3 regions of the Caballeronia sp. J97 genome follow, and region 2 is predicted to be linked to each of the others. Evidence: riboswitches for the same ligand, from Rfam matches in the RefSeq annotation. Region 2 holds a riboswitch; each other region holds the start of a gene.
The links. Region 2 has a riboswitch for cobalamin ahead of U4Y90_RS03925 (TonB-dependent receptor domain-containing protein). Riboswitches for the same ligand answer to the same signal wherever they lie in the genome.
Positions count from the first base shown of each region.

Region 1 (5,070 bases), on a different contig from region 2:
TGACGGCTCATTTGCGCGGCATACGGATGCGTGGCATCGACGACGAGCGCGATGTGCGCCTCGCGCAGATAACGCCCGAGCCCGTCGATGCCGCCGAAACCGCCGACGCGCACCGCGCACGCCAGATCGCCCGGCACACGCCCGAGGCCCGCGAGACTGTAGACATGCGCGGCGGGCAGCGCGCGCGCGATCGCGAGCGCGTCGCCGGTGCCGCCGAGCAGAAGCACGCGCGTCATGCCGCGCTCCCGACGATCGTGCCCTGCCGGTCGATCGCGAACGTCTCCACTTCGATGCCTGGCGGCAACACGTCGAGCGCGACATCGCGCGCGCGGCGGCACACGATATCGCCGAGCGCGACCCCTTCGGCGCGGGCGAGCTTGAGCGCTTCCTGGCTCGTGTTCGCCGCGCGGATCGACGCCAGCAGCGCCTCGCTCGCGCCCGCATCGGCGGCCCAGACGGCGAGCATCGGCAAGTCGATGCTCGAGCTTCGGCTATGCAGATCCATGTGCCCCGCGGCCAGCTTGGAGAGCTTGCCGAAGCCGCCGCACAGGCTCAGCTTGTCGACGCTCGCGCGGCGCAAGTGCTTGAGCACGGCGCCCACGAAATCGCCCATTTCGATCAGCGCGATGTCGGGCAGGCCGTAGCGCGCGCGCATCGCGTCCTCGCTCTGATTGCCGGTGCACGCGGCGATATGCCGGTATCCGTTCGCCCGCGCGACATCGATGCCCTGATGAATCGACGCGATGTACGCCGAGCACGAAAACGGTCTGACGATGCCCGTCGTGCCGAGTATCGACAAACCGCCGACGATCCCCAGGCGCGGATTCATCGTCTTTTGCGCGAGCGCTTCGCCGTTCTCCACGCCGATGCTCACGTCGAAGCCGCCGCGATAGCCGACGGTCGCGGCGAGCGCGTCGAGATGTTCGGTCATCATGCGGCGCGGCACCGGATTGATCGCCGGTTCGCCGACCGCGAGCGCGAGGCCCGCGCGGGTCACCGTCCCGACGCCCGGCCCCGCGTGAAAACGCACGCCGGGTTCGTCCGACAAACGCACGCGCGCGAACACGAGCGCGCCGTGCGTAACGTCGGGATCGTCGCCCGCATCCTTGATCACGCCGGCTTCGGCCGCGGCGCTTGCGTCGCTTTCCTCGAATATGCGGCGGCAGAAAGAAAGCGTCATCGTCACGTTTCGGCCCTTCGGCAATGCGATCTCCGCGCGCTCGTCCGTCTCGCCGAGCAGCAACAGGCGCGCGGCCGCGAGACTCGTCGCGGTCGCGCAGCTTCCGGTCGTGTAGCCGCTTCTGAGCGGCGCGGCCTGTTCCGGCGTTTCTTCACGCATGGCGCGTCACGGTTTGCTCGCGTGCAGGAGCGTGATCGGCAGCGCCGGGCGCCAGGTATCGAAGCTGCCGAGCGGCTCCGCCTGCGCGACGCCGATGCGCGTCAGCTCGCCGCCGTGCCGCGCGCGCCATTCGACGAGCGCCGCTTCGCTTTGCAGCGTCACCGCATTGGCGACGAGCCGTCCGCCCTGACGCAGGCGTCCCCAGCACGCATCGAGCACGCCGGGCGCGGTCAATCCCCCGCCGATGAACACGGCGTCGGGCGCGGGCAGCCCGTCGAGCGCGGCCGGCGCCTCGCCCCTGACGAGCTGCAATGCGGGCACGCCGAGCGCATCGCGGTTGTATTCGATGAGACGCTGACGGCTTTCGTTCGCTTCGATCGCGATCGCGCGACACGCGCCGTGCGCGCGCATCCATTCGATGCCGATCGAGCCGCAGCCCGCGCCGACGTCCCACAGCAACTCGCCCGGCTGCGGCGCGAGACGCGCGAGCGTCACGGCGCGCACGTCGCGCTTCGTGAGCTGGCCGTCGTGACGATAGGCGTCGTCGGCGAGACCGGGCGTGAGCGGCGGCCCGGCGTGGCCGGCGTGCGTCCGGCATTCGATCGCGACGAGATTGAGCGCGGCGACGACGGGCTCGCGCCAGTCGTCGGCCCGCTCGTCGATGCGGCGCTCGTTGCTTCCGCCGAGGTGCTCGAAGACGGTCATGCGGCTCGCACCGAAGCCATGCGCGGTCAGGAGCGTGGCGACGGCGGCGGGCGACGCGCCATCGGCGCTCAGCACCAGCAGGCGCACGCCACGATGCAGGCTCGCGAGCAACGACGCGGCCGGCCGTCCGACGAGCGACACGCACACCGCGTCCTGCAGCGCCCAGCGCAAGCGCGCCGCCGCGAGCGACAGCGAAGACGGCGCGGGAATGACGCGCATTTCGCCTTGGGCGACTTCGCCCGCGAGGGTCGCGCCGACGCCGAAGCACATCGGATCGCCGCTCGCGAGCACGCAAATGCGGGTCTTGCCGTCGCCGCGCTCGGCGAGCACGGCATCGATAGAAAAGGGCTTCGGCCACGCGACGCGGCGCGCGGCGATGCGCGCCGGCAGCAGCGCGAGATGACGTTCGCCGCCGTGAATCGACTGGGCCTCGAGCAGCGCGCGGCGCGCGACGCGGGAAAGGCCATGCCAGCCGTCTTCGCCGATTCCCACCACGGTCAGCCAGTTCGACATGCGCGGCCTCCTTGTTGCGATTCCGATCGCATGCCCGGATGCTCGCCGGAAGCGCTCGGAGGGTCGATAAAAGCGGGCATAATACAGGTCCGTCGGCGCCCGGGGTTGCGACACCCAGGGCTTAAAAGGGAACACAGCGAAACTGTGGCTGCCCCCGCAATTGTACGCAGCGAGTCCGCGCTCCACTGCCACTGGTTTTTACCGGGAAGGCCGGCGCGAATGTCGACCTGCCAGCCAAGAGACCTGCCGACTCACCGCATTCGCGCGACGCCGACCGGGCGGGGTGTACCGGTTCGCTCATCATGCGCGAAGCCCAACGGGTCACGCTTTTGAATTCTTTCGACCGCTCAACGCTCACCGCCGCGCCGCGCGCCTGCGCATGTCCGGGCCTGATGCGCATCGTGCCCGCGCGCGACGGCGGGCTCGCGCGCCTGCGGCTCGCGGGCGGCGTGCTGAGCGCGCACGCGGCGCGGGCCGTTGCGCGCGCGGCGCGTGTCTGCGGCTCGGGCGTCATCGAAGTGACCAATCGCGCGAATCTGCAACTGCGCGGCATTCGCGACGACGCGCACGCGGCGCTCGTCGACATCGCGCTCGACGCGGGCCTCGGCCCGTCGGCGGCGGGCGGCGACGACATCCGCAACGTGATGCTGAGCCCGCTCGCCAGCGACGGCACGCGCGCGCTCGCCGCCGGTGTCATCGATGCGATGCAGGCCGATGCATCGCTGCACGCGCTGTCGCCCAAATTCGCGCTCCAGCTCGACGCCGGCGAGCGCCTCGCGATGCTCGACCATCCGCACGATCTATGGCTTTCCGCCCTCGACGACGGCGCGCGTTTCGTATTCGGTTTTGCCGGGACGATGCGACAGCATCCGCTCGGCGCGGTTGCCCGAAGCGATCTGGCGATGTTCGTCGTGGACGTGCTGCGCAGGTTTCTCGCGCTCGCCGCGCCCGACGAACCGCGCATGCGCGATCTGCTGGCGCGGATCGGCACTGCGCGTTTCGCCGAAGCCTTGCGTTTCGATGCGAACGCCGATGCATGGCATCGCGAACCCGCCGATGGATGGCTGCGCCTCGGTGCGCATGCAGAGCCGCAGCGCGCGACGTGGTACGCCGGCGCGCAAACGCCCCTCGGACGCCTCGACGCGACGCTTCTCGAAGCCCTCGCCGATCTCGCCGACACCCACGCCGAAGGCCGCCTGACGATGACGCCGTGGCAAAGCGTGCTGATATCCGGCATCGCGGCGCATGAAACACAGGTCGTGCTGCAGCGCCTGCGCGCGCTCGGCCTCGCCACCGACGCACGCGATCCGCTCGCGCGCGTCATCGCATGCGCGGGCTCCGAAGGCTGCGCGAAAAGCCGCGCCGATACCAAAGCCGATGCGCATCGGCTCGCCGCGCTCCTGCCCGCGCGTGAATCGCGCGACGAGGCACAGGTGCATGTGAGCGGCTGCGAGCGCTCGTGCGCGGCGGCGCATCCGGTTCCGGTGACGCTCTATGCAGTCGCGCCGGGCCGATACGACTTCCATCGCGACGCACGAGCCGTCGCGCGCAACCTGACCATCGAAGAGGCGGCCGAACGGATCGCCCGGAACCATGCCGAAACCTGACTACATCCGCGACGGCGCGGAGATCTATCGCCAGTCTTTTGCGACGATCCGCGCCGAAGCCGACCTCGCCGCCGTTCCCGCCGATCTGGAAAAGCTCGCTGTGCGCCTGATCCATGCGTGCGGCATGGTCGATATCGTGAGCGATCTGCGCTTTTCCGGCGGCGCGGGCAGCGCCGGACGAGCCGCGCTCTTGGCGGGCGCGCCGATCCTGTGCGATGCCCGCATGGTCGCCGAAGGCATCACGCGCGCGCGGCTGCCCGCCGATAACCGCGTGATCTGCACGCTGGGCGATCCCTCGATTTCCGAGCGCGCCCGCGCGATGGGCAACACGCGCTCGGCCGCCGCGCTCGAGCTCTGGCGGCCGCATCTCGAAGGCGCGATCGTTGCGATCGGCAATGCGCCGACCGCGCTCTTTCATTTGCTCGACATGCTCGATGCCGGCGCGCCGAAGCCCGCGCTCATCCTCGGCTTTCCCGTCGGATTCATCGGCGCGGCGGAATCGAAGGCGATGCTCGCCGCCGACAGCCGTGGCGTACCCTTCGTCGCCCTGCTCGGCCGGCGCGGCGGCAGCGCGATGGCCGCGGCAGCCGTGAACGCACTTGCTTCGGAGACCGAATGATGCGCGGACGTCTGTATGGACTGGGCGTCGGTCCGGGCGACCCGGAGCTGATCACCGTGAAGGCGCTGCGCCTCCTGAAAGCCGCGCCGGTGGTCGCGTATTTCGTCGCGAAGGGCAAGAAGGGCAATGCGTTCGGCATCGTCGAATCGCATCTCGACGATACGCAGACGCGCTTGCCGCTCGTCTACCCGGTGACGACCGAGGCGCTCGAACCGCCGCTCTGCTACGAGACCATCATCAGCGCGTTCTACGATGAAGCCGCGCTCACGATCTCGGGCCATCTCGAA
Region 1 is NZ_CAJMZL010000003.1:295,935-301,004, forward strand. Features, by position in the region: gene U4Y90_RS07980 (cobalt-precorrin-6A reductase) at 1-236, opposite strand, end outside; gene U4Y90_RS07985 (cobalt-precorrin-5B (C(1))-methyltransferase) at 233-1,339, opposite strand; gene cbiE (precorrin-6y C5,15-methyltransferase (decarboxylating) subunit CbiE) at 1,346-2,557, opposite strand; cobalamin riboswitch at 2,634-2,823, shown strand; gene cobG (precorrin-3B synthase) at 2,860-4,164, shown strand; gene U4Y90_RS08000 (precorrin-8X methylmutase) at 4,151-4,783, shown strand; gene U4Y90_RS08005 (precorrin-2 C(20)-methyltransferase) at 4,780-5,070, shown strand, end outside.
Region 1: it holds a riboswitch for cobalamin, as region 2 does, so the genes downstream of both, cobG (precorrin-3B synthase) here and U4Y90_RS03925 (TonB-dependent receptor domain-containing protein) in region 2, are expected to answer to the same signal.

Region 2 (5,070 bases):
CCGTACGTGGCCGCGCAAGGCTGGACCGCGAAGGACATCGACGACATGCTGTTCTACGGCGTGCTCGGCACGATTCTCGGCGGTCGCATCGGCTACGTGCTGTTCTACAAGGCGAGCTATTACGCGGCGCATCCGCTCGATATCTTCAAGGTCTGGGAAGGCGGCATGTCGTTTCACGGCGGCTTTCTCGGCGTGACGCTCGCGATGGTGCTGTTCGCGTATCACCGTAAGCGCACCTGGCTGCAGGTGACCGATTTCGTCGCGCCGATGGTGCCGCTCGGCCTTGCGGCGGGACGTCTCGGCAACTTCATCAACGGTGAGCTGTGGGGCCGGGTGACGGACCCGAACGCGCCGTGGGCGATGCTCTTCCAGAATTCGACGAACGACGACGCGATCTGGCTATCGAAGAATCCGCAACTCGACGCGCAGTACCATCTGACGGAGATCTTCCAGCGCTATCACATGCTGCCGCGCCATCCGTCGCAGTTGTACGAGATCGCGCTCGAAGGGCTCGTGCTTTTCGCCGTGATCTGGATGTTCTCGCGCAAGCAGCGCCCGGTCGGCGCGATTTCGGCGCTGTTTCTGATCGGTTACGGACTCGCGCGTTTCACGGTGGAATTCGCGCGCGAGCCGGACGACTATCTCGGCTTGCTCGCGCTCGGCCTCTCGATGGGTCAATGGCTTTCGCTGCCGATGATCATCGCCGGCGTGCTGATGATGGTGTGGGCGTACAAGCGCAATCTGCGCCTGCCGCCGGAATCCGCGAAGGCTTGAAGGAAGGGCGGGGCGGTCGACGCCGCCCCGCACAGGCAACGTTTATCGCCCCATCTGCACGGAACCCGAGACGTCGACGGTCACCGTCGTCGTGCCGGCTTCCATCGCGATGGGCGCGGCCATCTTCGCATCGGCGCTCATTGCGCGCGATTGCATCATCATGACCGGGCGCGGCTGCACGCCGCTATGTCCGACGTTCACTTCCCGAATCGTGAAATTGCTGTAGCCGAACCCCTGCGCCGCAGTTTGCGCCTGCTTGCGGAACGAGTCGATGGCTTGCGAGACGAGTTTCTGCTCGGCCGCGCGCTGCGCTTCGGGCGACAGCGAGAACGCGACGCTGCCCACTTGCATCGACGAACTCATCTTGCCCGCGAGCTTCGACGCCGCCGCGAAGTCATGCGACTCGAGCACGACTTCCGTGCGACCGCGCCACGCGGAGATCTTGCCGTCGCGATCGGTGGACGGATACACGGTGAACGAGCCGCTCTTGGCGGTCACCCCGTCGACGCCTTTCGCCTCGCGCAATGCGGCCTCGGCGCGCTGATTGAGCGTGTTGGTGAGCGACGAGGGATCGGCCGCTTCCTGCTCGTAGAAGAGCGTGATGTTGACCACATCCTGCGGCACTTGCGCGCTGGCCTGCGCCGAAAGTGACAGCACGCCCGAAGGCTGCGGCTGAGTGATCACCGTTTGCGCAGCGGCGACTTGAGAGAACGTGAGCGCAGCGCCGGACATCGCGAGGAGCACGAGCGCGGCGGCGGTTTTCTTGTTGATCATCGAAGGACTCCAGGACATCGCGTACGTGCGACGGGATTTAGTCGCGGTCCTGAAGTCGTAAGTTCCGTGTTAGACGAGGTGCTCGGTAATAAATCGCCATTGCGCTTCGGTCACCGGCGTGATCGACAGCCGGTTGCCGCGCGCGAGCACCTGCATGTCCGCGAGTTCTTCATGTTCGCGCAATGCGGCGAGCGCGATGAGCGGCGTCTTCTTCACGAACTTCACGTCGACGAGCATCCAGCGCGGCGTTTCCTGCGTCGATTTCGGATCGTAGTAATCGCTCTTCGGATCGAACTGCGTGGGATCGGGATAAGCGCTCGAGCATACCTTCGCGATGCCCGCGATGCCCGGCTCCGGGCAGCTCGAATGATAGAAGAGCACGCCGTCGCCGACCTGCATCTGATCGCGCATGAAGTTGCGCGCCTGATAGTTGCGCACGCCCGTCCACGGCAAGGTTTTTTTCGGCGCGTGCGCGAGATGATCGATGCTCGCTTCGTCCGGTTCGGACTTCATCAGCCAGTAGCGCATGATTGTTCGCTATGCGGAAATCGACGATGCTCAATGAAAGAGGGAATGAACGATGCAAACAAAAACGGCATCGGTTTTTCCGATGCCGTTTCTTGAATGAGGTCCCCGCCATAGCCGCTAGGCCGGCATCCTGAACCTCGGTTCAAGATTGGTCGCGGTAAGCAACACTTCGGGTACATCGGACTAGCGACGCGCGCGCCCGTGCTGCAAGGTTCCGCAACCGTGCCAATGTAGCATTGGTTCAAGGAATATATGACCTTGGCGTACCAGGCAGGGAAACGTCACTCTACACCAATCGTTTGCCTTCTGCAGCCTCTTCCGGTCACTTCGGTGGTTTCTTTTTTCGATTGACATCGCGCGCTGATTGACTCGACGCGCTGGCATCTCACTGCGCTTCGTATTGCGCGATGACGGCGCCCAGTTGCTCGTTCATCGAGTGCATCGTGCGGCGGATTTCTTCGGCGGGGAAGGCCTCGCCGTGGCGCACGCTGTCCTGCAGCTTAAGCAATTCCGACGCCAGCGAAAGCGCCGCCATGACCGCGATGCGATCGGTGCCGCGCACGCTGCTCGCATTGCGCACCTTGTTCATCTCGGCGTCGACGCGCGCGACGGCTTCGCGCAATGCGCCTTCCGTTTCCGGCGAACAGGCGAGACGATACGGCTGCCCGAGAATGGATACTTCGATCTGCGTGGTCGTCATGCCTTCTCTCCTTGATGATGCTCGCCGTGCAATTCCGCTTCATGTGCTTCCTGGGAATCGGCTTCGAGGAGATCGAGTTGATTGTCGGACTCGGCATGTTGCCCGGACTTCGCGCGCGGCAGCTTTTCGAGAATCGCGTTGAGACGCACTTGCGCATCGTCGATTTTCGCGGAGAGCGAGTCGCGTTCGGATTGCAGCGTGTCGCGCTCTTCGCGCACTTGCGCCAGTTCGGCCTGCACGTTCGCATAGTCGGCGCGCAGTTGTTCGAGCTGGTCCTGCAGCGCCTGATGCGCCTGCTTGTGGCGCTCGCTGATCTGGATCAGCCGGCCGATATTTCCTGACAGTGATTCGAGTTCGTTGAGCATGTGCTGCGTCCTCTAAAGACCTCGCATTTTAGCGCGGTTCAACGGAGCTTCCGATAATTGTCTCGTTTCGAGACGTAACAGCATGCGATCTCACGCTTAATTCTTCGAATCAAGCGCATGTCGTCATGCATTCGTGTGCAGAAAACGCGAGCGCCTGGCAACGCTCGTAAAGGCTCGGCCGATTCTCGTTCGATTCGTCATGCGCCGGCCGTCTGCCGGCGCCGCCCGGTGGTCCTTCCTTGACGGTCCCGACACGCGCTCCTACACTTGCCGCACTTTTGGTGCTCGCGTCCGCGGATCTCGCGGATGCAGTCAAACGGGAAACAGGGAGCGAAGTCCACGAAGTCCTGCGGGACGAACCGGGGACGAGCCAACCTGTGCTGCCCCCGCAACGGTAAGCGACCGCAACGCAAGTTGCAAGTCGTCTCATGCGCGTTTTTGCAGCGCGAGCGTGTCGAATTTCATCGCACCGGGTTCGTCGCTCGAATCGACTGCAAGAAACGTGTCGACGCCACTGCGCACGATGCGCGGGAAGGCGAGACGATTCGTCGCCAGCCCGGATACCGGCCGGAGTTCGACGCATCGGCGCTGATTGCGCCATGCGTTGGTCGCGCATCGTCCTCGCGGGGAGCGGGGTCGCGCTCACGCGAAACGGACACTTCACGCATGGTATTGCCACTGGCCGCGTTCAGGAACGGCCTCTCTCGTCATGGCGCGCTCGTCGCCGCCGTGAGCGCCTTGCCGCTTGCACACACCGCCCACGCCGCGGACGACACCTCGCAAACGCTTGCGCCCGTCGTCGTCACGGCGACGCGCGCGCCGCAAGCGCTGGCCGAATCGATTCCGCAGACATCGGTCTTCGACGAACAGGACATCGCCGACTCGAACGCCGGCGATGCGCTCGGCCTCATCGCGCTCGCGCCCGGTGTGCAGATCACGCGCAACGGCGGGCCGGGCGCGAACTCGGGGCTTTTCATACGCGGCGCGGCGTCGTCGCAATCGCTCGTGCTGATCGATGGCGTGCGCGTCGAATCGGCGTCGCTCGGCGCGGCGCAGCTATCGCAACTGATGCTCGATCAGATCGGCCGCGTCGAAGTCGTGAACGGCAATGTGTCGGCACTGTACGGCTCGAATGCGATCGGCGGCGTCGTGCAAATTTTCACGAAGGAAGGCGAGCCGCATCCGCCACGCTTCGACTTCGAGGCCGAATACGGCAGCTACCACACGCAGCGGCAATCGGCGGGCGTCAACGGCGCGCTCGATGCGGACGGCCGCACGACCTTCAGCCTGAACGTCTCGCGCGAAAAGACCGACGGTTTTTCATCGATCGATCCGGCGATCGCGCCCGGTGCGAATCCGAACGCGAACGGCTATCTGAACGAGAGCGTTGCCGCGACGCTGCGTCACAAGTTCAGCGACAAGTGGGACGCGGGCGTGCGCTTTCTGCAATCGAACGGCATCAACAGTTTCGACGATGCCCACGGCCTGCCCACCGACATCAACGAGTCGCACGATCGCGTGCGTTCGGCGTCGGTGTTCGCGAATGGCCGGATCACCGGCAACTGGACCACGCACTTCACGATCGCGCAGGGGCAGGACCGCGCGAACATCGAGCAGAACGGCGTCTATACGAACCGCTTCGATTCGGAGAACCGGCAGTACACGTGGCAGAACGACTTCAGAATCAGCGATGCGCACAAGCTGCTCCTCGGTTACGAGCATCTCGACCAGACGCTCGATTCGGATCAGTTCAGCGCGCCCGATCGTCACGTGAACTCGGTGTTCGCGGGCTATGTGGGGCACATCGGCGCGAACGAATTGCAGGCGAATCTGCGTCACGATCAGTATTCCGATTTCGGCGGCGCGAACAGCTACTATCTGGGCTACGCGTACAACTTCGATGCGCACTGGAGGGCGAGCGCGAGCTAT
Region 2 is NZ_CAJMZL010000001.1:859,239-864,308, reverse strand. Features, by position in the region: gene lgt (prolipoprotein diacylglyceryl transferase) at 1-774, shown strand, start outside; gene U4Y90_RS03950 (SIMPL domain-containing protein) at 817-1,506, opposite strand; gene U4Y90_RS03945 (EVE domain-containing protein) at 1,618-2,076, opposite strand; RNA gene ssrS (6S RNA) at 2,175-2,356, opposite strand; gene U4Y90_RS03935 (cell division protein ZapA) at 2,462-2,776, opposite strand; gene U4Y90_RS03930 (ATPase) at 2,773-3,141, opposite strand; cobalamin riboswitch at 3,404-3,728, shown strand; gene U4Y90_RS03925 (TonB-dependent receptor domain-containing protein) at 3,808-5,070, shown strand, end outside.

Region 3 (5,070 bases), on a different contig from region 2:
TGCAAATGCGCGCGATAGAACAGAATGGCGGCGACGGGCGCGCCTTCGGTCCAGCGCGCCTGCCAGTCTTCGATGGCCGCGATATCGCGCTCGGGATGATAGATCGCGACTGCGGGCAGCGGGCTCGGCGGCTGCGGCTCGCGGCCGAATCCGAACGCGCGATGCGCGATCGTGCGCAGGAATTCCTCCGCGTTGCGCGCGCCGCCTTCGCGCAGATAGCGCGACAGTTCCCGGCAAAAGTCCGCATCCGCCGTGCTTTTGCCGATGAGATTCGGGTCTTCGGCGAGATCGCCCGAGAACATCGCGAGCATCTGCTTGCGCTCTTTCGCGAGCGCGACGAGCCGCTCGATGCCGTAAGGCCAATACGATTCGCCGCCGAGATGATCGACGATCACGACCTGCGCGTGACGCAGTACGTCGTCGATATAGAAATCGACCGAGGCAGGCTGACGCAGGAACGATTGATTCGCGAGCCGCACGTCCGGAAAGCCCGCTTCGAGACGCGGAAAAACGCTCGCGAGCAAGGCGAGCGTCGTGTCGGCGGAACTGAGCACGACGATCGGCGCGCGCGTCTGCTCGATGCGCATGACGCCCTGCGTGTCGTCGACGAAACCTCCCGGCGTCGTGCGGAGCAGATGCATCGGCGTTATGCCTGCACGGGCGCGCCGGCGAGCGCGGCGTCGAACGCGCGCTGCAGCGTGTCGCGTTCGAGGTCTTCGCCGATCAGCACGAAGCGGCTTTGCGCCTGCGATTCATCGGCCTGCCAGCGGCGATCGAAGTAACTGTCGAAACGTCGTCCGACGCCCTGCACGACAAGCCGCATCGCCGCGCCCGGCAACGCCGCGAAACCCTTCACGCGATAGATCGTGTGATGCTCGACGAGCGCATGCAATGCCGCCAGCGCCTGCTCGCGCGATTCGACCTTGCCATGCACGACGACCGAATCGAATGCGTCATGATGATGATCGGCATGGCCTTCGTCGTCGGCCGAGCCGTGATGATCCTGGCGCAAATGAATCGTCTCCTCCGATGCGGATTCGAGCCCGAGCAGCGTATGCACATCGAGCTTGCCCATGTGCGCGGGCACGATCTTCACTTCGGGCGGAATCTCCGGACGCACGAGCGCTTCGACCTTTTGCAGCGCGGCATCGTCCATGAGATCGGTCTTGTTGACGATGACGAGATCCGCCGACGAAAGCTGATCCTCGAACAACTCATGCAGCGGCGATTCGTGATCGAGATTCGGATCGGCCTTGCGTTGCGCATCGACCGCGACGGGATTCGCCGCGAACTGGCCGCTCGCGGCAGCGGGACCATCGACCACGGTGACGACTGCGTCGACCGTGAAGGCGTTCTTGATCGACGGCCAGTTGAACGCCTGCACGAGCGGCTTCGGCAACGCGAGGCCCGATGTTTCGATCAGCACGTGATCGATACGCTCGCGCCGCTCGACGAGCTGCTCCATCACCGGATAGAACTCTTCCTGCACCGTGCAGCACAGACACCCGTTCGCGAGTTCGTAGAGGTTGCGATCGCTCGAGCCGGCTTCATCGTCGCAACCGATGCCGCAGCCCTTCAGGATTTCGCCGTCGATGCCGAGCTCGCCGAACTCGTTGACGATCACCGCAACGCGCAGGCCTCGCGCATTGGACAGGATATGCCGCATCAATGTGGTCTTGCCGCTGCCGAGAAAGCCGGTCACGACCGTGACGGGAATCTTGCGGGTTTGCATCGTAGCTCCGTGGCGTCAGGTGCGTGCGATTCATGTCGCGCGATGCTTCGCAACGCGGCGGGACGAAAAAGGAAACGCACGCTTCGATGGATCATGGGCCGCATCGCATCCCCGCGACGGCGATCCCCTCTGAAAGTCTGGCCGGTATCCGGGCTGACGACGACGCCGCTTCGCCTTCCCGCGCGCCGTAACGCGCAGTGGCCTCGAAGCCGGCTTCCCGAACATGCGATGAAACACGTCGCGTGCGGGGAATCGCTTACCGTTGCGGGGGCAGCGCAGGTTGACGTCCGTTCGACACATGGAACCGAACGCGCCCTGCTTCCCGTTTAACTGCGCGCGAGAGAATCCGCGCGCGAGCACCAAAACTGCGTGAAAGTCTAGGCCCGGCGGGCGCGAGCGTCAAGAAAGGACGCGCTCGCGCGAGGCTTCTCGTTCATGCGCCGTGGTAAGGTTAGCGCGCCCGAATCGCCCGCAGATCGCCATGGAATCCGTCATCGCTCGCATGAATTCACCCGCTGTCGCGCGCCTCGCTGTGGGCATCGGCTGCCGGCGGGGCACGAGCGCCGATGCGATCGAACACGCGGTGCGCGGCGCACTGGGCACGCACGGCATCGGCGATATCGCGATCGTCGCGAGCATCGACGCGAAACGGGACGAAGCGGGATTGTCCGCGTTCTGCGAGCGTCATCATCTGACGCTGCGTTTCTTCAGCGCCGACGAAATCGCGCGAGCGCCGCGCACCGCGATATCGCATCATGCGATGAAGCATATGAACGTCGACGGCGTATGCGAGCCTTGCGCGCTGCTGGCCGGCAACGCGCACACGCTCATCGTGCCAAGGACGGTCGATTGTGGCGTAACCGTCGCGATCGCAATGGCGCATGGGCCCTGCGCGAACGGAACTTGAGTGCGGGCGTGGCCGTCGTGCGCGGATTGGGCGTATCGGCGGGCGGCTTCGCGACAACCGGTTTGAACTTGTCGCGGCAAAGCCAGACGAGCACGCAGAGCGCGACGAGTTCCAGATAAAGGTACAAGGCGTCCATTTCCTGCTCCTGAATTCGGTGATGGCGTGATTGCATGATGCACACCGTCTGTTAGCGCAGAATTAACCCGCCAAAACGCCCTGTTGCAGCCGCTACGAAACCGCCGCCTGTTGTACGATACGGCCGTCTTTCTGTGGAGATCCCGTGAAAACCGATACCGAATCGCATCTGCGCATGACCCAGCGCCGCAAGGAAGGCCACGAGAAAAAGCAGGCTGCCGCCGATCACGAGAAGGGCCTTCTGATCGTGAACACCGGCAACGGCAAGGGCAAGACCACGGCCGCATTCGGCATGGCCGTGCGCGTGCTCGGACACGGCATGAAGCTCGGCGTCGTGCAGTTCATCAAGGGCGCGCTGCATACGTCGGAACGCGATTTCCTCGGCGCGATCGCCCATTGCGATTTCGTCACGATGGGCGATGGCTATACGTGGAACACGCAGAACCGCGAAGCCGACATGGCCACCGCGCGCAAGGGCTGGAACGAAGCGCGGCGCATGATCGAAAGCGGCGAGTATCAGATGGTCGTGCTCGATGAACTCAACACCGTGCTCAAGTACGAATATCTGGCGCTCGATGAAGTGCTCGACGTGCTGAAGGCGCGGCCCGCGATGCTGCATGTCGTCGTGACGGGACGCCACGCACCGGACGCGTTGATCGAGCTCGCCGACCTCGTCACCGAGATGCGGCTCGTCAAGCATCCCTATCGCGAGCAGGGCGTGAAAGCGCAACGCGGCGTCGAGTTCTGAGCGCGATGCCCGACTGCCCCGCTCTTTTCATCGGCGCAAGCGCGTCGCATCAAGGCAAGACCACGGTGACGGCCGCGCTCGCGCGCCATCACACACGCCGTGGCCTGAACGTGCGCGTCTTCAAGACCGGCCCGGATTTTCTCGATCCGATGATTCTCGAACGCGCATGCGGCGCGCCCGTCTATTCGCTGCATCTGTCGATGGTCGGGCTCGAAGCGTGCCGCGCCTTGCTCGCGCAGGCCGCGCGCGAAGCCGATCTGATCCTCATCGAAGGCGTGATGGGTCTTTTCGACGGCACGCCCAGCAGCGCCGATCTCGCCGCCGCATTCAACGTGCCCGTGCTCGCGGTGATCGGCGCGCACGGCATGGCGCAGACGTTCGGCGCCATTGCATTCGGCCTCGCGCGTTATCGCGCCGATGTGCCCTTTCACGGCGTGCTCGCGAATCGCGTGGCATCGCCGCGTCACGCTCAAATGTTGTCGGAGACCATTCCCGACGGGCTGCGCTATTGCGGCCATCTGTCGAATGCGGACGATATCGCCTTGCCCGAGCGCCATCTCGGCCTCACGCAGCCCGATGAAGTCGCGGGCCTCGACGCACGGCTCGACCGCGCCGCCGATGCGATCGCGCAAACCACGCTCGCCGACCTGCCGCCGCCCGTTCATTTCGACGATACGACGCTGGCCGCGCCGCCGCGCCTGCTCGACGGCATGCATATCGCCATCGCGCGCGACGCCGCGTTCTCGTTCGTCTATCCGGCGAATCTCGATCTGCTCGTCGCGATGGGCGCGCGCATCAGCACGTTCTCGCCGCTCGCCGGCGACCCCGCGCCCCGCGATGCCGACGCGCTCTATCTTCCCGGCGGCTACCCCGAACTCCATGCCGCGGCGCTCGCGGCGAATACGCAGACGCGCGCGTCGATCGAGGCGCACGTCGCGCGAGCGAAGCCGGTGGTCGCGGAATGTGGAGGGATGCTGTATCTGCTGGATACGCTGACCGATATCGAAGGAACCCGGCACGCGATGCTCGGCATTCTTCCCGGCGACGCCGCGATGCAGCGCAAGTTGTCGCGTCTCGCGATGCAGCGCATCGAGACGATGCACGGCGCGATGACGGGCCACACCTTTCATTACTCGACGCTGCAAACGCCGATGCAAGCCGTGTTGCACGCGACACACGCGACGACGGGCACATCGGGCGAAGCGCTCTACCGACACGGCCCGGTGACGGCCACTTACATGCACGCTTACTGGCCGTCGAATCCGGCGGCCGCCGCCGCGCTCTTTCGCGGCGAATCACTATGACGACCACGCAAGACGACCTCGCCTCGACCATCGAACGCGCGAAAGCGCAGGAACCCATCGGCTCACCGTGCACGGATGTCTGCAAGCTCGATGCCGACACCGGCCTGTGCCTCGGCTGTTTCAGAAGCCGCGAGGAGATCAAGACCTTCCGATCGATGGACGATGCCGCGAAGCTCGATTTATTCGACGAATTGCTCGCGCGGCGCGCGGCGAAAGCGCAAACGAAAAGCCCGCGTGCCTGAGA
Region 3 is NZ_CAJMZL010000003.1:307,887-312,956, forward strand. Features, by position in the region: gene cobN (cobaltochelatase subunit CobN) at 1-641, opposite strand, end outside; gene cobW (cobalamin biosynthesis protein CobW) at 647-1,732, opposite strand; cobalamin riboswitch at 1,854-2,111, opposite strand; gene U4Y90_RS08035 (cobalamin biosynthesis protein) at 2,214-2,639, shown strand; gene cobO (cob(I)yrinic acid a,c-diamide adenosyltransferase) at 2,920-3,522, shown strand; gene U4Y90_RS08045 (cobyrinate a,c-diamide synthase) at 3,528-4,826, shown strand; gene U4Y90_RS08050 (DUF1289 domain-containing protein) at 4,823-5,068, shown strand.
Region 3: it holds a riboswitch for cobalamin, as region 2 does, so the genes downstream of both, cobW (cobalamin biosynthesis protein CobW) here and U4Y90_RS03925 (TonB-dependent receptor domain-containing protein) in region 2, are expected to answer to the same signal.